DNA from 4 places in the Agrobacterium sp. 22-214-1 genome. Region 1 is predicted to be linked to each of the others. Evidence: predicted binding sites of a transcription regulator. Region 1 holds the regulator's gene; each other region holds the start of a gene.
What was found. The regulator LexA, encoded in region 1, represses DNA repair genes until DNA is damaged. The targets are predictions, from matches to a motif close to TGTTCNNNNTGTGTTCNG.
Positions count from the first base shown of each region.

Region 1 (5,351 bases):
CCATCACCGGCACGGTGACCCGAAGGGAGGTGGATGCGCGCGGGGACTGGCGATATGTGGTGCAACTCACAGCAACGGAAGCGCCGGCATTGTCACGCCCGCCGGGCAAGGTCTCGCTCCTGTCACGCGGGGGAGGCGAGCCCGCCGCGCTCGGCGCGACCATTCGTGGCAAGGCGCGGCTTTCGCCGCCATCCGGCCCGGCTCTGCCGGGGCTCAACGATTTCGCCTTCGCCTCCTATTTCAGGGGCATAGGCGCGACCGGATTCTTCTATAAGCCGCCACAGACGGTAACTCCACCCGGCATCGACGCGAAGACGGGCTGGCTGGAATGGGCCGACATGCGGCTCTATGGCCTTCGCACCGCCATTGCCGAGCGCATCCGCAACACCATCGGCGGCGATGCCGGCGCCTTTGCCGCCTCCATCGTCACCGATGAGAGACAGGCCATATCCGCCGAAACGATGGAAGCGTTGCGGCTCTCCGGCCTTGCCCATATCGTCGCCATATCCGGGCTCAACATGGCGCTGGCGTCGGGCATATTTTTCGTGGGACTGAGGCTTGCCTTCAGCCTTTTTCCGGCATTTGCGCAGCGCTGGCCCGTGAAGAAGATTTCGGCTTTCGCCGCGCTCTTGATGACGCTTGCCTATTATCTGATTTCAGGTTTCGCCGTCTCCGCCGAACGCGCCTGGCTGATGATGTCGGTGATGCTGATCGCGGTGCTGTTCGATCAACCCTCGCTCAGCCTCAGGAATGTTGCGCTTTCCGCTTTGGTCATTCTTGCTTTTTCGCCCTCGGAAATCATGGGTCCGAGCTTCCAGATGTCTTTTGCCGCGACCATCGCGCTCGTCGCCTCCTATGCCGCCTGGAGCCGCTGGCGTATCGATCGCGAGCGTCTGTTTATCGGGCGCAAACCGGCATGGATGACGGTGGCGCAAACGGCGGGCGCCATCGTTGGCGGTGTCATCACGACGTCGCTGATCGGCGGTCTTTCGACGGCGATCTATTCGGTCGAGCATTTTCAGCGTGTCACCACCTATGGACTTTTCGCCAATCTGGCCGCCATGCCGCTGATGTCGCTGATTGTCATGCCTTTCGGCCTTTTCGCCATGCTGTTGATGCCTTTCGGGCTGGATGCGCCATTTCTGAAGGTCATGGGGTACGGCATGGCCCTCGTCATCGAGGTTGCGCAGGAGGTGGCGTCCTGGGGCGGAAGCGCTGCGACGGGCCGGCCGCACGGGTGGTTTCTGGGGCTCGCCTCGGCTGGTTTTCTGCTGTTGACATTGCTGCGCAGCCGGCTTGCGCTTCTGGGCATGCCGCTTCTGTTCCTTGCCTTTGGCCTGTCAGCCGCCACGGCCTATCGCGATCCGCCCGATTTGCTTGTTCATGAGGATGGCGAGCTGGTGGCGCTGCTGGAGGACGGCAAAGCCTATACGACGAAGGCTCAGCCGCAGGGTTTCGTTTATGGCCAGTGGCAAAGGGCGCTGCTTTTACCGGAACAGCCTGTGCCGCCGGTCTTTCTCAAGACCGAGGCTACGGCAAAAACCGTGGCTTTGGCCCCGAAGGCGAAGCTTGATCCGCAAGAGATGAGCGCGGTTGCACGGCAGATGACGGCGGCCCTGAGAGACGCCGAGCCCGGTGTTTTCACCTGCAGCAAAGGCATATGGTGCGTTGCGCGCGCGGGAAGCGGCGAATGGATCATCGTTTTGGAAGATGGCCGCTTTGCCGGAAAGGCTTGCGATATTGCCGATATCGTTATCGTCTCCCGCAGAACGTCCTTTTCCCAATGCCGCTCGGGCGCACTTCTGCTGAACCGCGATATCCTGCGGCGGATCGGTTCGCTGGAAATGGACTTCGCCGGCAGCGATCAGGCAGGGGTGGTCGGCAGACTGCGCGCCGCAATCGCCGGCATGGACAGGCCCTGGAGCGAACATCGCTATTACGACTGGAAAAGCGGCCGTTTCGATCACGACGTGCCTGATGCCGTCATGCGGTTGCTGGCGGCATCACAATAAAGTGCCGCCAGCATGGGTCGTCAGGCCTTGATGCGCAGATCCGCCGTCAATTCGCCGATCCCGCTAATTTCCTCTTCATGCGCCGCGTCGCGCCAGACTTCCTTCAGCCCGGCCTCGTACCATTCGCGCATGGCGGGAAGGGTGAGCAGCCGGTCGCAATAGGCTCTCGCCGCGGGCGAAAGTTCCGCGCCATAAGTCTGGAAACGAAATGCCACCGGGCAGAAGAAGGCATCGACCGCCGTGAATTTCTGGCCGGCAAGAAAAGGCCCGCCGAATTTCGCGAGTCCTTCGCTCCACAGCGTATCGATGCGCTTTATATCGGCCGCAAGCCCGGTATCGCCACCCTTCGGTTTTACGCGAATGCCGACCGACATCGGGTAGAGATTGCGCAGCGAGGAAAAGCCCGCATGCATTTCGCTCGCCGCGGAACGTGACCAGGCCCGTGCCTGCTTGTCGCTCGCCCAGACGCCCTGGTGTCTTTCCGCCAGATATTCGGCGATCGACAGCGTTTCCCAAATTGTCACGCCCTCATCGACAAGGCAGGGCACCTTGCCGGTCGGCGAGAAGGTGGAGAAGGAAACGCCTTCGCCGAAGGGAACGAGTTTTTCATCGAAGGCGATGCCGAGCGTGCGCATCAACACCCACGGCCGCAGCGACCATGAGGAATAGTTCTTGTTGGCGATATAAAGATCATACATGACGTGTTTCCCCGATATGACGCGCATTTCTATACCGGCGGATGGCCCTTGGAATATTGCAAATAATCCATGGCTCCCATAAGCCGCGTTGATGAATGGCAAGGTGAGGGCAGGGAGAAGGAGGCATATCTACCTCACCGCCCGGAGATGAGGGCGAAACACACCCTCTCTTTACTTCCGCAGAGCCGCTCTGTTCCAGAGAACAAGCCAAGATGCCTCAAAGGGAGCGCCATCGTCTCGATGACGCCCTTAGCGAAAAAAGCGGGCTGCCAATTAATGGTAGCGGCGGATCAGCCCAACCAGCTTGCCCTGGATTTTCACCCGATCCGGCCCGAAAATACGGGTCTCATAGGCGGGGTTGGCGGCTTCCAGTGCGATGGAGGCTCCCTTGCGGCGGAAACGCTTCAGGGTCGCTTCTTCATCATCCACCAGTGCTACGACGATATCGCCAGGATTGGCCGTGTTGCCGTTGCGGATTATGACGGTATCGCCATCAAAAATGCCGGCTTCGATCATCGAGTCGCCCTTGACCTCAAGAGCGTAATGTTCGCCCGAGCCGAGCATGTCGACCGGCACGGCCACATCATGGGTGTTGTTCTGGATGGCGGAAATCGGCACACCGGCGGCGATACGGCCCATGACCGGCACGGTGACTGCACCGCCGAGATCATTGGCCGGCGCCTTGGGGGCAGGGGCCGGCTCCGGCGTCTTTGGCTTGCCGAGGCTGCCTTCGATGACGCTCGGCGAGAAGCCGCGCTGCGGCCTTGCACCCGGCGCATAGGCCTCAGGTAATTTGATCACTTCCAGCGCGCGCGCCCTGTTAGGTAGCCGGCGAATGAAGCCGCGCTCCTCGAGTGCGGTGATCAGCCGGTGGATGCCGGATTTGGAGGCAAGATCGAGTGCGTCCTTCATTTCATCGAAGGAGGGCGGCACGCCGGACTCTTTCATTCTTTCATGAATGAAGAGAAGCAATTCCTGCTGTTTGCGCGTGAGCATGAGGAAAACACCCTTGAGAATCGTCGTTGAAGTCGCGAAACAAATACAGAACGAACACTATATGTTCCATATGTGTTCCGCAATCCCCTAAAATTTCGTGAAGGGTGCATCGCAGATCGTGATTTGATCGTCGAAACCATGAACAAAGCAGATTTAACGACGTAGGCGGCACGTCTTGAATACTAAAACCACCGACCGGATAGACCCGGCCGGTGGTTTCTGGCTGCCGATTTGCTACGGGCCGAACGTCAGTAGATCGTGAGCGCAGGAATGAAGCTGACTGCGATGAGAAGCAGCATCGCCATGGTGAAGAACGGCCACAATTCCCTCGTCGTCGCGCCGAGCGGCGCTCTGGCTATGGAGGACGAGATGAAGAGCGTGGTGCCGATCGGTGGCGTATAGAGCCCGATACCGAGATTGATCACCATCATCATGCCGAGCTGCACCCGGTCGAGCCCGATCATATCCGCAAGCGGCACGAAGATCGGTCCGAGCAGCAGGATTGACGGCGGCAGATCGAGCGGCATGCCGATGATCAGCATCAGGACGTTCATCATCAGAATGATCAGGATCGGGTTGGAGATATTCTCCGCCACCCAGGTGGCGAAATGCTGGGGCGCCTGATCGAAGGTGAGCACCCAGCCCACCGCCGCACTGCCCATGATGACCAGCATGACGACGCCGGTTGCGGAGCCAGCCTCGACGAAATTGTCGCAGAAACGCTTCCACGTCAGATCGCGATAAAAGAAGATGCTGAGCACGAGCGAATAGACGACGGAAAGAACGGCCACTTCGGTCGGCGTTGCAAAGCCGAAGCGCAGGCCGAGGATGATCAGGATCGGCAGAAGGATCGCCGGCAGGCTGCGGAATGCAAGTAGTGCCAGATCGCGCTTGCGGATGCGTTCGTCTCGCACCGCATAGCCACGCCGCACGGCAATGGCCCAGCAGACGAAGATGAAACCGACCGCCATGAGCAGGCCCGGCAGAATGCCGGCGATGAACAGATTGGCGATACTGACGCCGCTGACCAGCGAATAGAGGATCATCGGGATCGACGGCGGAATGAGCACGTCGATGACGGCCGAGGTGGCATTGTTGGCCGCACAGAGGGGAGCGGGATAGCCCTGGCGCTTTTGCCATGGAATGAGCACCGAGCCGAGCGCGCTCGCATTGGCGACCGCCGAGCCGGAAACGCCGCCGAACACGACCGAGGAAATGACGGTGGTGGAAAGCGGGCCGCCGCGCCAGCGCTGCATGGCCTTGGAGGCCAGCTCCAGAAGCTGGGTTCCAAGTTTGCCGCCGAGCATCAGCGTGCCCGCAAGCATGAAGAACGGCAGCGCCAGCATCGGGAAAGACTGGGTCTGGTCGTAAACCTGCTGCGCCACGATCGAAAGCGGCACATAACCGTTCCACAGCACGGCGACGCCCGCAGAGATGATCAGCGCATAACCGACCGGAACCGCAATCATCATGAGAATACAAAATGCAATGATCATCACGATGGTCATAGCGGCATCTCCTCGGTTGCACCGTGCGGGCGCGCATGCCAGCCGCCGGAGAGAATGCGCAGGCTTGCCGTTGCGGTGGTGATCGAGACCAGTGCCGCGCCGAAGGCGATGGAATAATATCCGATGCTGTTGGGCAG
Region 1 covers NZ_JBNWCK010000001.1:595,450-600,800, reverse strand. The annotation lists gene ACQZ5G_RS03060 (ComEC/Rec2 family competence protein) at 1-2,012, shown strand, start outside; gene ACQZ5G_RS03055 (glutathione S-transferase family protein) at 2,033-2,710, opposite strand; gene lexA (transcriptional repressor LexA) at 2,984-3,706, opposite strand; gene ACQZ5G_RS03045 (TRAP transporter large permease subunit) at 3,955-5,214, opposite strand; gene ACQZ5G_RS03040 (TRAP transporter small permease) at 5,211-5,351, opposite strand, start outside.

Region 2 (5,351 bases), 110 kb from region 1:
ACGCCCTTGATGGCGGCGAGCGAATAATAGATGCGGTTCTCGCCCGTCTCGAATTGCCGGAACGAAGTCTGCACCGAAGGTGCGACGACCTCGATACCAAGGCGGCCGGCGTCCTGGCGGAAATCATTGAGCTTTTCCGTGTTCGCCATATCGAGCGTCATGGAGGCCGCCAGGAACTCCACCGGATAATGCGCCTTCATATAGGCAGTCTGGTAGGACACGATGGCGTAGGCCGCAGCGTGGCTCTTGTTGAAGCCGTAATTGGCGAATTTCGCGAGAAGGTCGAAGATGGTGTTGGCCTGCGGCTTCGAGACGCCGTTCTCGATGGCGCCATCCACGAAACGTTCGCGCTGCTTGTCCATCTCCTCCTTGATCTTCTTGCCCATGGCGCGGCGCAGAAGATCGGCTTCGCCGAGCGAATAACCGGAGAGAACCTGGGCGATCTGCATCACCTGTTCCTGATAGACGATAACGCCCTGCGTTTCCTTGAGCAGATGGTCGATGGTCGGATGGATCGATTCCAGCTCCTCCTCGCCATGTTTGCGGGCATTATAGACCGGAATGTTTTCCATCGGGCCGGGGCGATAAAGCGCCACCAGCGCGATGATGTCCTCGATGCAGTCCGGCCGCATGCCGATCAGCGCCTTGCGCATGCCGGCACTTTCCACCTGGAACACGCCGATGGTTTCGCCGCGCGAGAGCATCTCGTAGGTTTTGGCGTCATCCAGCGGGATCGCCGCAAGATCGACCTTGATGCCGCGCTTGGCAACGAAATCGACGGCGACCTTCAGCACCGTCAGCGTCTTCAGGCCGAGGAAATCGAATTTGACGAGGCCGGCGCTTTCCACCCATTTCATGTTGAACTGGGTGACCGGCATATCCGAGCGCGGATCGCGATACATCGGCACCAGCTTCGACAGCGGGCGGTCACCGATGACGATACCGGCGGCGTGGGTGGAGGCGTGGCGATAAAGTCCCTCGATCTTCTGGGCGATATCCAGGAGGCGGGCGACAACCGGCTCCTTGTCCGCCTCTTCCTGCAGGCGCGGCTCTTCTTCGATCGCTTTCGACAGGGGTGTCGGGTTGGCCGGGTTGTTGGGCACCAGCTTGCAGATCTTGTCCACCTGCCCATAGGGCATTTCCAGCACGCGGCCGACGTCGCGCAGGGCCGCGCGCGCCTGCAGCGAACCGAAGGTGATGATCTGCGCCACCTGCTCGCGGCCATATTTGGCCTGCACGTAACGGATCACCTCTTCGCGACGATCCTGACAGAAGTCGATATCGAAGTCGGGCATCGAAACGCGTTCGGGATTGAGGAAGCGTTCGAACAGCAGCGAGAAGCGCAGAGGATCTACATCGGTAATGGTGAGCGCATAAGCGACAAGCGAGCCTGCACCCGAACCGCGGCCCGGCCCGACCGGAATATCGTGCTGCTTGGCCCATTTGATGAAGTCGGCAACGATCAGGAAGTAACCGGGGAACTTCATGCGCGAGATGACGCCGAGTTCGAAATCCAGCCGGTCGCGATAGTCCTGCTCCGTATAACCGGGCGCCATACCGAGCGCGGCGAGCCGCTGGTCCAGCCCCTCCACCGCCTGGCGGCGCAGTTCCTCCGTTTCGGCGCGCTCGGCTGCTTCCGGATCGTCGCTGGCGCCGGTGAAACGCGGCAGGATCGGCCCGCGCTTCTTCAGCACATAGGAGCAGCGCAACGCGATCTCGACGGTGTTTTCCAGCGCCTCGGGAAGATCGGCAAACAGCGCCGTCATTTCCTGTCGACTTTTGAGGTAATGATCGGGCGTGAGCCGGAACCGGCTGTCATCGGAGACGATGGCGTTATGCGCGACCGCCATCAGCGCATCATGCGCCTCGTAATCGGCCTTGGAAGGGAAAAACGCTTCGTTGGTGGCAACCAGCGGAATATCATGGTCGTAAGCGAGGCCAATCATGCGGCGCTCATGGGAACGGTCATAACCGGACTGGCGCTGCAATTCGATATAAAGCCGGTCACCGAAGAGTGACTTCAGTGTCAGCAGCCGTTCCTTCGCCTGGGCGGTGTGGCCGTCCTTCAAGGCCATATCCACCGGACCGCCGGAAGCGCCTGTCAGCGCGATCAGGCCGGCATTGGAAGCTTCCTCCAGCCATGCACGGGTAATATGCACCGAATGGCCGCTGCCCTCGCCTTCCAGATAGGCGCGGCTGACGATATCCACCAGTCGCTCGTAACCTTCGGCATTGGCCGCCAGCAGAACGATGGCGGGAAGTTTCTGAAGGTGGCTGTTATGGTTGCGGCGGTCCTCCGCCGCATCCTGCATGTCGATCGACAGCTGGCAGCCGATGATGGGCTGCAAACCTTCATCGCGCGCCTTTTCGGAAAATTCCAGCGCGACAAAGAGGTTGTTGGTATCGGTAATGGCAATGGCCGGCTGACCGTCGGCGACGGCCTTGGACATGATTTTCTTGAGGGGCAAGGCCCCCTCAAGCAGGGAATAGGCGGAATGAACCCGCAAATGGACGAAACCGGGAGTTTTCAGCGTCTCGCCAGAGGTCTCTCCACGCACAACCGCATCGCCCATATCATCATCCTGTCATTCTGAATCGAGGGGGCGATTTTCCGATTTCCGGCGCTCAAAGTCCACCGCTTTGCGGCGTCCATACAGGTTTCTGCGCCGGCGTGCCCTTCACAGGGCGGTGAGGATCACCGAAAAGCTGGCTACGAAGACAGCGATGGAGGCGAAAGCGGCAACGTCACGGATGAAATCAGTCATTGGTCTCTCCTTACTCGTTATGTTCCAACTTTGTTCTCATTTTGTTCGATTGTCAACAGGGTTTTGCTGATATTCCCCTTGCTAATGCCGCAGAATCGCCTTCGGTTCCCGCATGGGGAACAGCAAGCCACTGACTCCAAAACGAAAAAACCCGGAGGTAAAAACACCCCCGGGGTTCGGAAAAAACTCAAATTTGGAGAACAGGCGTTCTCTGAAGAGCACCGGACGGACCGCCTTGCCAGCTTGGCGCAATCCGTCCCGGGGCCGTCATTCACCTCAATTTGGATCATTTCGAGTGCTATGGAAAGATTGACGCACGAGAGACGCGCCTCGCGCATCAGCTCAGAAATCGACGATCTTGCCGTCGGCCAGCGTCACGCGCCGGTCCATGCGGGCGGCGAGTTCATGGTTGTGGGTGGCGATCAGCGCCGCGAGGCCGGATTGGCGTACCAACGCCTCCAGCGCGTCGAATACATAATGCGCTGTTTCCGGATCGAGATTACCGGTCGGCTCATCGGCGAGCAGCAGTAGCGGCGCGTTGGCAACGGCGCGGGCGATGGCGACACGCTGCTGTTCACCGCCGGAGAGTTCCGCCGGGCGGTGCTCACCGCGATGCCCCACCCGCATATAGTCGAGCAGCGCACTGGCGCGCTTGTGGGCTTCGGCCTGTGTCAGACCGGCGATGAGCTGCGGCATCATCACATTTTCCACCGCCGAGAATTCCGGCAGGAGGTGATGGAACTGGTAGACAAAACCGATATCGCTGCGGCGGATCGCGGTTCGCGTTTCATCCGGCAGGTCATTGCAGGGTGCACCGTTGATATAGACCTCGCCGGCATCTGGATGTTCGAGAAGTCCCGCCAGATGCAGCAGCGTGGATTTGCCGGTTCCCGAAGGGGCGACCAGCGCCACCATCTCGCCGCTCTTCAATTCGAAATCAGCCTTGCGCAGAATGGAAAGCGACGTCTCGCCCTGACCATAGGTTCTCTCGACGCCAGTAAGCCGCAGCACTGTTTTTTTTGCCATATTGCGAAGCGGTCCTTATTCGTAACGCAGGGCCTGCACCGGATCGAGCTTGGAAGCCCGCCATGCTGGAAAGATCGTTGCCAGGAAAGAGAGCGTCAGTGCCATGATGACAACGGAAATGGTCTCGCTGATATCCATTTCGGCCGGAAGCTGGCTCAGGAAATAAAGCTGCGGGTCAAACAGCACCGTGCCGGATATCCACGAGAAGAACTGCCGGATGGATTCCACATTGAGGCAGACGATGACGCCGAGCGCCACACCGGCAAAGGTGCCGACCATGCCAATGGCTGCCCCGGTCATGAAGAAGATGCGCATCACGGAGCCGGAGCTTGCGCCCATGGTGCGCAGAATGGCGATGTCGCTGCCCTTGTCCTTCACCAGCATGATGAGGCCGGAAATGATGTTCAGCGCCGCCACCAGAACGATGAGGGTGAGGATCATGAACATCACGTTTCTTTCCACCTGCAGGGCGGAGAAGAAGGTCTGGTTCCGCTGTCTCCAGTCGGTGATATAGATCTGCCGTTCGGCGGCCTGTTCTACCAGCGGGCGGATACCATCGACATCGTCGGGGCGGCTGACATAAAGCTCGATGGATTGCACGAGGCCTTCGGCATTGAAATAAAGCTGGGCTTCGGACAGGGGCATATAGATCATCGAGGCGTCATATTCCGACATGCCGATCTCGAAGACGCCGGATATCTTGTAGGATTTGACGCGCGGATTGACGCCCATCGGCGTCACGTCGCCTTCCGGGGAAATGAGGGTAATGTCGTCACCGGCCGTTACGCCGAGCTGGGCGGCGAGCCTTGAGCCGACAAGAACGCCATCTCCGGCCATGAAGCCAACCAGATCGCCGGTCTTGATGTTGGTGGCGACTTCCTTGACCTTGTCGATATCCTCCTGGCGCACGCCGCGCACCAGCGCACCGGAACCCGCGCCGCCGCGGCCGGAGGCGAGCGTCTGGCCTTCCACCAGCGGAAGGGCCATGGTGACGCCGGGAACGGCAGCGAACTTCTTCGCCAGCTCATCATAATTATTGAAGGGCTGGTCGATCGGCTGCACGATCATATGGCCGTTGATGCCGAGAATGCGCGAAATGAGCTCGGTGCGGAACCCGTTCATCACCGCCATGACGATGATGAGCGTCGCCACGCCCAGCATGATGCCGACGAAGGAAAAACCGGCTATGACGGAAATGAACGCTTCCTTGCGCCGCGACCGCAGATAACGCCAGGCCACCATGCGTTCAAAAGCGGAAAACGGCCGGGCGGTTTTTGCCCCGGCGGAAGCAGCCGCACCCTTGTCAGCCTCGGCTTGTGCCATGTCGTCTCCCTGATCTCAAACTGCAAGGCCGGTCTTTTCCGAAAACCGGCCCATATTTCTGCGGCATCTGCGTTACGAAACCGGAGCGGACTTCGGGTGAAGCCGCTCCGTCTTCCACTCGTGCTTAGCCGAGCACCCTGTTCATCGCCGCCTCGATCGTCACGGTCTCCCGCTCGCCGGTCTTGCGATCCTTCACTTCGACTTCGCCATTCGCGACCGAACGCGGGCCGACGATGA
Region 2 covers NZ_JBNWCK010000001.1:703,755-709,105, forward strand. The annotation lists gene dnaE (DNA polymerase III subunit alpha) at 1-2,573, opposite strand, end outside; gene ACQZ5G_RS03575 (ABC transporter ATP-binding protein) at 3,108-3,791, opposite strand; gene ACQZ5G_RS03580 (lipoprotein-releasing ABC transporter permease subunit) at 3,807-5,114, opposite strand; gene proS (proline--tRNA ligase) at 5,239-5,351, opposite strand, start outside.
Region 2: a site for LexA is predicted at 2,786-2,803, ahead of dnaE (DNA polymerase III subunit alpha). Genes of this name have one in related genera too.

Region 3 (5,351 bases), 360 kb from region 1:
AGGACGATCTGAAGACGATCGACTTCAGGCCCTATCGAGCGCTCGACATCGACCTCGTCGCCGGAGGTCTACCCTGCCAGCCCTACTCGTCCGAGGGCTTCTGCCTCGGCAAGGACGATCCCCGCGATCTGCTGCCCGAGGGCGTAAGGGTTGTCGACGAGATCCGCCCGAAAGCGTTCTTATTTGAGAACGTCGAGGGCCTTCTCCATCAAAAGCATTCCGATCATATCGCCAATGCACTCAGCGGATTTCGACGCGCTGGATATCGTACCGAAATCCACCGCGTATCGGCATCCGACTACGGAGTGGCGCAGGTTCGTCGCCGCGTGCTCATCATCGGTCTCAGGGACGACATCGCGGACGCGTTCCGCCTGCCACCGGCGTTCCCGGGACGGAGGGCCAACATTGGAGACGCTCTGCTTGATCTGATGGCGGCGAACGGCTGGACAGGCGCACACGAATGGGCGCGGCAGCGGCGCGAGCATCCTGTCGTGAACCGGGATGGCGACGTCATTGCTTACGGCGCACAGGCCACGACTGTTGTCACCGGACGGGGAAAACGTCGGCGAAACGAGCAGGAAGCCCAGATTGCAATGGGCTTCGATGCAACCGGGGTTCCGGAACATGCGCCGACGCAGGAAGAAGCGTCGAAGGAAGGATTCATGCCGCCGCTGACCCTTCGCATGCGTGCAAGGATACAGGACTTCCCGGACGATTGGGAGTTTGTCGGGGGCAAGCAGTCTACCGCCCGACAGATCGGAAATGCCGTTCCGGCGAAGCTCGCGCAGGCCGTCGGCCTGTCGCTGGTTGCTGCGATGAGAGGTCTGCCCCTAGATTACGAGGCGTTGATTTGGCCCGACAATATCGAGCGTCTCGCGATCGAAGCACCTCCGCTTGTGCCGAAGGATCTGTGGGTGAACCTTGAGAAGACACCTGAGCTGGATGACGCCTGAGGACCAGCCCAGACTGTCACGACCAATCGGGCACCCGGGAGACCAAGGCTCTCGCTGACCTGGCCGTTCCCAAGGGATATCCTCCAGGCGGACTCACTCCTTGGGTTTGTCCCCAGACGCTTCATCGGCGGCATTCCTTTCCCCGGTCTTATCCGCTTGATAAGGCCGCTTCTTCAAGGTTTCCCTTGGTCGTCCTTGGCCAAGAATCCTGCGCCCTTTCTGGGAAGGCGTAAAGCCAGCCTTCTCCAGAGCTTCGCCAGCGGTTTCAACGATCTTTCCCGGCTCAACTCCGGGGCAACCATCGCCGCCATTGTCCACGTCACTTTTACCGATGCATGCCATCTCGACCTCCATTGCGATGATGCGGAAGGACAGTGATCTTGACGCCAGCGTCTATGCTGCCGGGCTGCCACTGTCCGTTCTCACGAGCTTGTGCCAAAGGCTCCAATCGCTGTGCTGCCAGCACAGCGGTCCGCGTCCTCATCCGACTCCCCGGCGTCCGACGATCGTCTTCGACCGCTGGCTAGTTCGCTGACCTAGCCAGGATCACCTGCAAGTATCCGACTTGTGGCGGAGCCTGATAGAACTTCCGACCGCAGAAGCGCTTCTGCGATGCGCTTCACGTCGTCGCGGCGCTCTCGGATGATCTCCTCCGCTCGTGCCAGTTCCTCGGCGAGTAGTCGCTCCACGCGCCTTCTCAAAACGGGGTCCTCGGTGCGAAGCTGGTCGAGATCCCGGGAACGGGAGATGCGCGTGTATCCAAGGCCATATAAGCCGTGACCGCCCACCAGGACGGTGGCGATGTCGGCTGCTCGATGAAGATCGGATCCTTCCGCTCCTCCGGAACCATTATAGGCCTCGCTCAGGATCACCTGTTCGGCCGCCCTCCCAGCGAGCAGCATGGCGATTTCATTGCGGTACATCTGGAGGGTCCTTTTACGCACCACCGCCCTACGCCACTCAACGTGCCCGAAGTTCTCGTCACGATGTCCTGCTTCCCTTGCAACAACGATGGCCTCGATCTGGCCTGTCGCAAGCGCGAGCCCAACAATCGCGTGCCCTGCTTCGTGCACACAGATCGGCCACCTCTCATCGTCTCCGAGCGCGGCTACAGGGGGCACAATCGCCAGGAAGTCCGCACCACAGACAGGCCTCCTGCTCTTCCGTGCTGCGCGGCGTGCGTCACGGGCGAGTTGCTGAATACCAGCGCCGGAGTAGCCACTGGTCGCCAGGGCGATCGCGCGCATCTCGTCCGCGGGCAGAGGCACACCGACATGCGCCGACAGGATCTGCTCCCGTGCTTCCAGATCCGGCAGTTCGATCTGGATATGGCGGTCCAACCTCCCCGGTCTCCGCAAAGCTTCATCGATGTCATCAGGCCTGTTCGTCGCAGCGATGACCACGACCCCTTCCCGTCCGGATGCGCCGTCAAGATGCTCCAGAAGCGCGTTGATCACCTGCAGTCCATAGGCAGCGCTGTCTCCCCTCAGGTTTTGCCGGGAGCCGAAGGAATCGAACTCGTCCAGAAAGAGGATGGCTGGCGCATTGTTGACCGCCTCCCTGAAGGTCTTGCGCATGGCCCCCAGCATGTCGCCGAGGTGACCCCGCGATTGCCACTGCGCGCTTGAAGCGGCGACGAAGTTCGCGCCGCAGGATCGTGCGAGCGCGCTTGCGAACAGGGTCTTGCCGGAGCCGGGAGGTCCACTCAGGAGCAAGCCTGCATCGACGTCAGTCCAGGCAATTGTTCCGCTGCGCCAGGCCTCTAGGTCCTCCACAAGATCTAGCGCCCATTGCGTGGCGGCCCCGTAACCCGCGAGTTGCTCGATCCGAGGCTCCCAGACGACGGGCTTCCTGACCTGCGCGGACGCGGCGAGCTTCTCAAGCGAGACTTCGATGGGTCGAGACCTCCTGATCGCGGAGAACACGAGCGGTAGGGAATACGAAGCAAGCTCTGCCGCCTGCTCCCGGTTGATCACGATGCCCATCGCCACCTTCGCGGCAAGGATCAGGTGATACGGTTTGACGGCGCTCACCTCCTCGATGCGCTCGACGGCGACCGTCACCTCATCGGGCACGTCCGCATCATTCGCGATGAGCACGATTACGGCCGCCGAATGCGCGAGAGCTTTCAATGCGTCGTCCGAATTGACTTCCTTCTTGAAGCCGGAAGTCGTGATGCTCTGCACCGAATAATGGAGAATGCCAGCGGCCGCGAGGACCATCTTCACTGCGCGCTGGTACTTCTCCATGTCGGCGCCCGGTGGAAGCAGAAGCCCCACCGCCCTGTCGCCCTTCTTCAGGAAGATCCCGCAGCGGCGCAAGGGAACGCGAAGCGAGTTGGCATAGGTCGTCACTTCGAGCACATCCCTGCGCTCGTCCGATTTTGGCCATTTCATGATTGACTCCTATGACCGCGCGCGGCGGACGATGGTGTCCGGGTCGAGCAGCTTTTCATCGAGATCGACCTCGAGCATTCCCCGAAGGATCATGTTGGCAACCGAACACATCGGAGCGCCTTCCCTGACGGCCCCAAGGCATTCCGCGAGTGTGAGGGATCCCATGTCGTCAAGACCCGCGAGGATGCGGATGCGGTCACCGAGAGCAGCCTCCCGTCCGCCATAGCGGACAAGGTCACGCGCATTCTGAATTCGTGTCGGATTAAGGTCGAAGATCGAGATTGGATGGTAGGTGTAGCCTAGACGCTCGGCGACGCCCGGCAGCCAAGTGATTTTTTCGGGGGGGCCGCGCCAGATGTCCACCAGTAGCGTTTCGTCCGCCTTCTGCACCGCAAAGTCGACATGGCGGTAACGGGGCTTGCGCGCGGGCGAGTCATTGACAAACGGCTGCGTGATGCAGCGCCAGGAAATCACGTCGGGGTCAAGTTCGAGAAGGCACGCGTAATCGCTTGCTTCCTGTGAGCGATACAGCGTGCGCCCGCGGCATTTCAACGTGGCGCTGGGAAAGCGGGAATTGTAGAAGTCAGGGAGATCGCAAGCTTCATCGCCTGCGGCATGAGCAGTAAAGGTCGTCATGACCTTCCCTCCGATAAACAGGATGATACGGCAATCCGGGATCCGTCCCGGGATCGGTCAACCTATTCGGAAAAGGAGGGCGCTAAAGTTGCTCATAGCGGAACAATTAGAGAACGTTTTTTCCGACGTCAAGCGGCTTGTTTCTCTTTTTGCAGGACCTAGATCGAGCAGATGTTGCAGCCTTCCCTGATCTTGACCGCGCATGTCGGCGACGAAGATCTATATTTTTTCAACGAGCTCCGAACGCGCTTCTTTTCCTCGGGACCGCAACTTCCTGCGCGCGCACATTCCCATGTTCCACAAGCTCGCCGCGGAGCATCGTTTTCAGATAGATGACATCCTTCGACAGGCAGGGCAGATGATGGGAAGGGTCGAGGTCAAAGTGACCGGTGTCCGCAACATGGGCAACGGCGTGTCCTTCGTTCTCGAAAGCGAAATTCTGGCCCACATCAGAGAGGATTTGAGAGCTGCGTTCAGGCCGTGGCTCGGACCGCAGGATCTTCAGCCTTGGCGGCCACACGTGACGGTGCAGAACAAGGTGCACTGGCAAAAGGCGGACGCTCTATACGACATGCTATCGTCGGAATTTGTCAGAAGGACACTCTGGATGGAAGGCTTTGATCTATGGTCCTACATGCAGGGCCCATGGCGGCATGAGCACTTTTTCTGCAGCAGGCAGACCGCGGATTAGCCACGTTGAATCCTTCGCATGTCGTGACGGGGCATCCGATTATAAGACTTGATTTGCAGATGAAATTCCCTGACTTTGGCGGCCCCGTAGCGTGGCTTGACGTGCGATACCCGGAGGATTCGATGCTTACGATCGGCGAACTTGCCAAGGCAACGGGGACGAACGTCTCCACCATTCGCTATTGGGAGCAGACAGGATTGCTCGCCCCTTCAGGAAGATCGGAAGGAAACCAGCGGCGCTACACCAAAGACGAGCAGGATCGTCTCGCCTTTATCCGTCATGCCCGTGATCTCGGCCTAAGCGTCGATGCCATCCGGGATCTAATCGACCTGAGCGAGCGTCCGGACATGCCGAGCATGGAGGCGGACCGCATCGCAGCCGAGCAGCTTGCAGAGATCCGCGAGAAGATCCAGCGCCTGAAGATGCTGGAAACCGAGCTGGTCCAAATATCCACTCGCAAGGTACCATCGGACGGGAACAAATCTCGGGTCATCCAGGCACTTGCGCGCTTCGAGCGGCCTAGCACCGAAACCGAGTGATTGCTCGATGGCGCTATTCGAGGAGAAGGACCGCACACGAAGGGCGCCCCGCCGCGCTGGAGAGCCATGCTTCGACTTCTATGACAGCTCCGGCCGGAATCCTTACATTGTGTACCGCGACCTGGTGAACGGTTGG
Region 3 covers NZ_JBNWCK010000001.1:236,225-241,575, reverse strand. The annotation lists gene ACQZ5G_RS01285 (DNA cytosine methyltransferase) at 1-953, shown strand, start outside; gene ACQZ5G_RS01280 (hypothetical protein) at 1,047-1,295, opposite strand; gene ACQZ5G_RS01275 (AAA family ATPase) at 1,490-3,349, opposite strand; gene ACQZ5G_RS01270 (hypothetical protein) at 3,359-3,985, opposite strand; gene ACQZ5G_RS01265 (2'-5' RNA ligase family protein) at 4,188-4,676, shown strand; gene ACQZ5G_RS01260 (MerR family transcriptional regulator) at 4,799-5,215, shown strand; gene ACQZ5G_RS01255 (hypothetical protein) at 5,223-5,351, shown strand, end outside.
Region 3: a site for LexA is predicted at 4,084-4,101, ahead of ACQZ5G_RS01265 (2'-5' RNA ligase family protein). Genes of this name have one in related genera too.

Region 4 (5,351 bases), 660 kb from region 1:
GTTTTCAGCGTCGGTTTTTCAAAGCAGCGACAATTGCACGCCGGCTCCGCCCGGCGGCACGAAGAGATCGTCGCGCAGGTGGATGCCGCGGCGGATGAGGCCGAGCCTTTTTGTCGCCATCTCGAAACGCCTGCCGATCTGCCAGGCATAGGGGCCGGCGCCCTTCATGCGTTTTCCGAATTCCGCGTCGTAATCCTTGCCGTCGCGCATGGAGCGCACCAGCGACATGACATGACGGTAGCGGTCCGGATAGTTGCGCAGCAGCCAGTCGCGGAACAACGGGCTCACCTCCAGCGGCAGGCGCAAAAGCACATAAGACGCTTCGGTGGCGCCGGCGGCCTTGCCGGCCTCGAGAATACGCTCGATCTCATGATCGTTGAGCGCCGGGATGACAGGCGCCATCATCACGGCCACGGGAATGCCGGCCTCGGTCAGCGCCTTGACGGCTTCCAGTCGCTTCTCCGGCGTGGCGGCGCGCGGTTCCATGTTGCGCGCGAGCTTCCGGTCCAGCGTGGTGACGGAAATACCGACCTTGGCGAGCCCCTTTTTGGCCATGGGCGCCAGAATGTCGATATCCCGCTTGATCAGCGCCGATTTGGTGACGATGGCGACGGGATGATCGGCCTTGGCCAGCACTTCCAGTATCTGCCGCATGATGCGCCATTCGCGCTCGATCGGCTGATAGGTGTCGGTATTGGTGCCGATGGCGATCACCCGCGGCTTGTAGCCCGGCTTCGCCAATTCCCGTTCCAGCAACTTCGCCGCATCCGGCTTGGCGAAGAGCTTGGCTTCGAAATCCAGCCCGGCCGAAAGCCCCATATAGCTGTGCGTGGGACGGGCGAAACAATAGATGCAGCCATGTTCGCAGCCGCGATAGGGATTGATGGAGCGGTCGAAGGGGATGTCGGGCGATTCATTGCGGGTGATGATGCTGCGCGGCTTTTCCACCTGCACCTCGGTGCGGAATTCCGGCATGTCCTCGAGAGTCTGCCAGCCATCGTCGAAAACCTCGCGCTGCAGGGTCTCGAAGCGCCCATCCGGGTTCAGCCCGGCGCCACGGCCGCGACGACGGTCGATCTCGATGCGCAGGCCGGATGCATCGGCCAGCGCATTGGCAATATCCGGCATATGGCTCGGCTGGAAGGCAGCCTGCCCCGAAAGCGTATGGTTTCTCATCTGGATGCTCCCAGGACGCCGCACGCCTCTCAAGGCACGCTCAACGCCCTAAACCGTTTCCGTCCGGACAGGCTTTCTACTGCCTTCCGAATGATTAAATTCCTACATCAGGAATGAGAACAATACAAGAACAAAATTGCGAATTCGGCTCGTTCTCCAGAGATGGATGCGTGGCCGCGACAGGCACGGCCACGTCCGCAGACTTTGCGGTCGGTGGCATGGACAGCCTAGGATTTTACAGCGATGAGCATAGTGGCAATTTATTGTGCGATGCGTTAGAGCTATGCAGATGTTGACAGTCATAATGGAATGCCGGGATCACGAGCCGGAACTGGCGCACACATTGTCTGCGCTTGTAACCGGGGCCGTGGAAGGGCTTGTAAGCGATGTTGTGATTCTCGATCACGGTTCGCGCGATGGATCGTCGCGCGTCGCCGATGCCGCCGGCTGCCGTTTTTATGGGCAGTGGGACATCGAAGACGTGGTGAAGTCCGCACGCGGTGGCTGGCTGCTTCTGATCGAGCCGGGCGCGCGCCCGCAGGCGGGCTGGATCGACGAGATTCTCGAATATGTGGCGATCTGCGCGCAGCCGGCGCGTTTCTCGCCCTCGCGCTATCACCGGCGCAATGTCTTCAGCCGCATGCTGCGGCGTATTCCGCCATTGGAACACGGATATCTTCTGCCAAAGAAGCATGCGGTGTCGATTGCGAAATCGGGCATGAGCCTGACGCAATTTGTCGGCGCGCAGAAACCGCGCCGGCTGAATGCGGAAATGGTGCCTGCCTGGGCGCTGCGGGCCTCGGCCTAACCTCGGGGCCGCTTTACCCGGCCAGAACCTTGCCGGGGTTCATGATGCCGGCAGGGTCGAAAGCGTGCTTGATGCGCCGCATCAGTTCCATCTCGATGCCGGGGCGGATGGCGGCCAGTTCGTCGCGCTTCAATTGCCCGATGCCGTGTTCGGCCGAAATGGACCCGCCGAGCGACAGCACGATGCCATGCACGATCTCGTTCATGTCCCGCCAGCGGCCAATGAATTCGGCCTTGTCGGCACCCACCGGCTGGGAAATATTGTAGTGAATATTGCCGTCGCCCAGATGTCCGAAGGCGCAGACGCGGGCGCCAGGTATGGTGGCAAGAACCGCCTTTTCCGCCGTTGCCATGAATTCCGGTATTTTCGACACCGGAACGGAAACATCGTGCTTGATGGAGCCGCCTTCGGGTTTCTGGGCCTCCGACATGCTTTCGCGCATGTGCCAGAGCGCCTGCCGCTGCGCTTCGGACGCGGCGATCACCGCATCCTGAACCAGCCCGGCCTCAAAACCGCGCTCCAGCAGCGATTGCATCATGCTATCCGCCGTTTCGGCCGAGTCGGAGGTGGAAATATCGATGAGCGCATACCAGTCATGCGGCTGTTCCAGGGGATCGCGCACGCCGGGAATATGCCGGGCGGTGAATTCGACGCCGATTCGCGGCATGAGTTCGAAACCGGTCAGCGCCGTGCCGCAGAGATTGGAAGCCATCTCGAACAGCTTCAGCGCGTCTTCGGTGGAGCTGAGACCCGCAAAGGCCACCTGATGGCCGAGCGGTTTCGGGAAGAGCTTCAGCACCGCGCCGGTGATGATGCCAAGCGTGCCTTCGGAACCGATGAAGAGATCGCGCAGATCGTAACCCGTATTATCCTTTTTCAGCCGGCGCAGCCCGTTCCAGATTTCGCCGGTCGGCAGCACCACTTCGAGCCCAAGGCAGAGCTGGCGCATGTTGCCATAGGCGAGCACCGCCGTGCCGCCGGCATTGGTGGCGAGATTGCCGCCGATGCGGCAGGACCCTTGAGAGCCGAGCGACAGCGGGAACATCCGCTCCACGGAATCAGCAGCCTTGTGGATGTCGTCGAGAATGCAGCCGGCATCGGCGACGATGATGTTGGCGACCGGATCGATATCGCGAACGCGGTTCATGCGCTCCAGCGACAGGATGATGTCCGCTCCTTCGGCACGCGGTGTCTGTCCGCCTACGAGGCCGGTATTGCCGGTCTGAGGCACGATGGCGGTGCCGGTTTCGCTGGCGAGCTTCAGGATGGCGGCAACCTCTTCAACCGAAGCGGGCTTGATGAGCAGCGGCGAGGCGCCGCGATAAAGCCCGCGATTTTCCACGAGGCGCGGCGCCATTTCCGCCGGGTCGCGGACCGCGTTCTTTTCGCCGACAATGGCGGTAAAGCGGTCGAGGATGTCGGAGGAGGGGATGGCGGTGGTCGTCATGGGCGGCGTCTCGCTGTCTTTTGAAACATGGGCGAAAGATTGGGGGCCGTCAGCCTCGCGGCGCGGCGGCGCGGGAAAGGCGGTCGTTGATCGCCTCTCCAAGACCATGGGTGGGAATGGCGGTAATGGCGATCATGTCTGCGCCGCTTGCATCGGCGGCTTTCAGATAATCGAACAGATTGGCGGCGGCCTCGGAAAGATCGCCGGAAGGGCTGAGATCGAGCACGGTGCGTGCCGTCTCTTCGCCGGCAATGGCGATGCCGCCGAAGCGGATCAGCGCTTCGCCCGGCAGAACCGATGTGGCGTGAAGGCGCACGGCCGCACCCGGCGCGTAATGCGAGGCCAGCATTCCCGGCGCTTCAATGGCGGCGGCGGCTTTTTTTGGCCGTTCGAGCCGTTTGCCGGCAATGCGCTCTATGTCCGCGGTGACGATGCCGCCGGGACGAAGCAGCCGCACCCGGCCATCCTCTTCCACCTTGACGATGGTGGATTCGACGCCGACAGCGGCCGCCCCGCCATCGAGAATGAGATTGATCTTCTGGCCGAGATCCGCCTCCACATGGGAGGCACTTGTCGGGCTGATCTTGCCGGAACTATTGGCGCTGGGGGCGGCGAGCGGCCTGTCGAACCGTCGGATAAGATCGCCGGCAAAACCCTGCGGCACACGAATGCCGACCGTATCGAGACCGGCCGTCGCCAGCGAATGAATGTCGCTCGCCGGTTTCAGCGGCAGCACCAGCGTCAGCGGGCCGGGCCAGAAGGCCTCGGCGAGCTTCAGCGATATGGGGTCGAAGACGGCGTAACGTTCGGCCATGGCGATATCGGCCATGTGGCAGATCAGGGGGTTGAACTGCGGCCGGCCTTTTGTCTCGTAAATGCGGGTAATCGCCGCCGGATTGGTGGCGTCGGCGGCAAGGCCGTAGACGGTTTCCGTCGGCAGGGCGATGGGCTGGCCGGCGGCAAGCTCCGCCACGGATGCCTGCAGGGCCGTTTCCCGCTCTTTGTCTATATCGATATGACGCGCCATGATGCTGCCTTTCAGGGCGGTCAATAGCGTATTTCAGAGGCTTATGGAAAGTTTTATATCGCCTTGATGATCCTGCGCATCTCCTCGGACCGCGCGCCGAGCATGAGCACGTTTTTCAGCGCCACCCGCGGATCGTGGGTCTGGAACAGCAGGCCGCCGCGATGGACGGAGGTATCGACGGCGAGTTCCTGATCGGGAAGCGCGTTGATGGCGACGGCGAAATACATCCGCGAATAGCGCGCATCGATATTTTCGAAAAAGTTTTCGGCCCCGCTCAGCTCGGCGAAGAAATTCGCGAAATAGAAGGACCAGAGCACATGGCGCTCGGCATCGAAGCTGGTTTTCGCCGCCGTGACGTGACAATAGCCGAGATGCGGCCGGTCATTGAGCAGATGGTGGAAGACCATCTTCGGAAAACGGATGGACTGGTGAAAGCCGTTCAGACGGCTGTGGGTGGCATCGGCGGCAGCTTCCAGCTTTCGCCCGGTCAGCGCAGCGACGTCGTCATGGCTGTAATAGACGCGTTCTTTCGGCAGCCATCGCTCTTCATAACGGCTGATGCGCCCTGTCCGCAGGAAATCGGAATGCGCGGTCTTCGAGCGTATCGGTGTGACCGAATGCCTGCTCGCATCGAAATAGCGTATGCGTGTCGCCTTCTCCACCGGGAACACCCTCGTTGCTGTCGATCCGGCAAGATAATTTAGGGCGCGTTAATACTCCGTTGCGCCGCACCCCCCGTTTTTTAATGGGTGGGGAGCAGGACGCGCGCCATCATGCGTCATATTGCGACGTCATTTCCGTCATTGAATAGCTGTCGGATTTCCCAGCGGAATGGGCTGAGAGGGCGAATTGAGCATGTCGCAATTTGTCGCCAATGCGGAAGGTAATGTCGC
Region 4 covers NZ_JBNWCK010000001.1:1,257,555-1,262,905, reverse strand. The annotation lists gene ACQZ5G_RS06425 (PA0069 family radical SAM protein) at 19-1,176, opposite strand; gene ACQZ5G_RS06420 (glycosyltransferase family protein) at 1,466-1,984, shown strand; gene ACQZ5G_RS06415 (FAD-binding oxidoreductase) at 1,998-3,431, opposite strand; gene ACQZ5G_RS06410 (L-threonylcarbamoyladenylate synthase) at 3,481-4,458, opposite strand; gene ACQZ5G_RS06405 (DUF6656 family protein) at 4,512-5,120, opposite strand.
Region 4: a site for LexA is predicted at 1,292-1,309, ahead of ACQZ5G_RS06425 (PA0069 family radical SAM protein). Genes of this name have one in related genera too.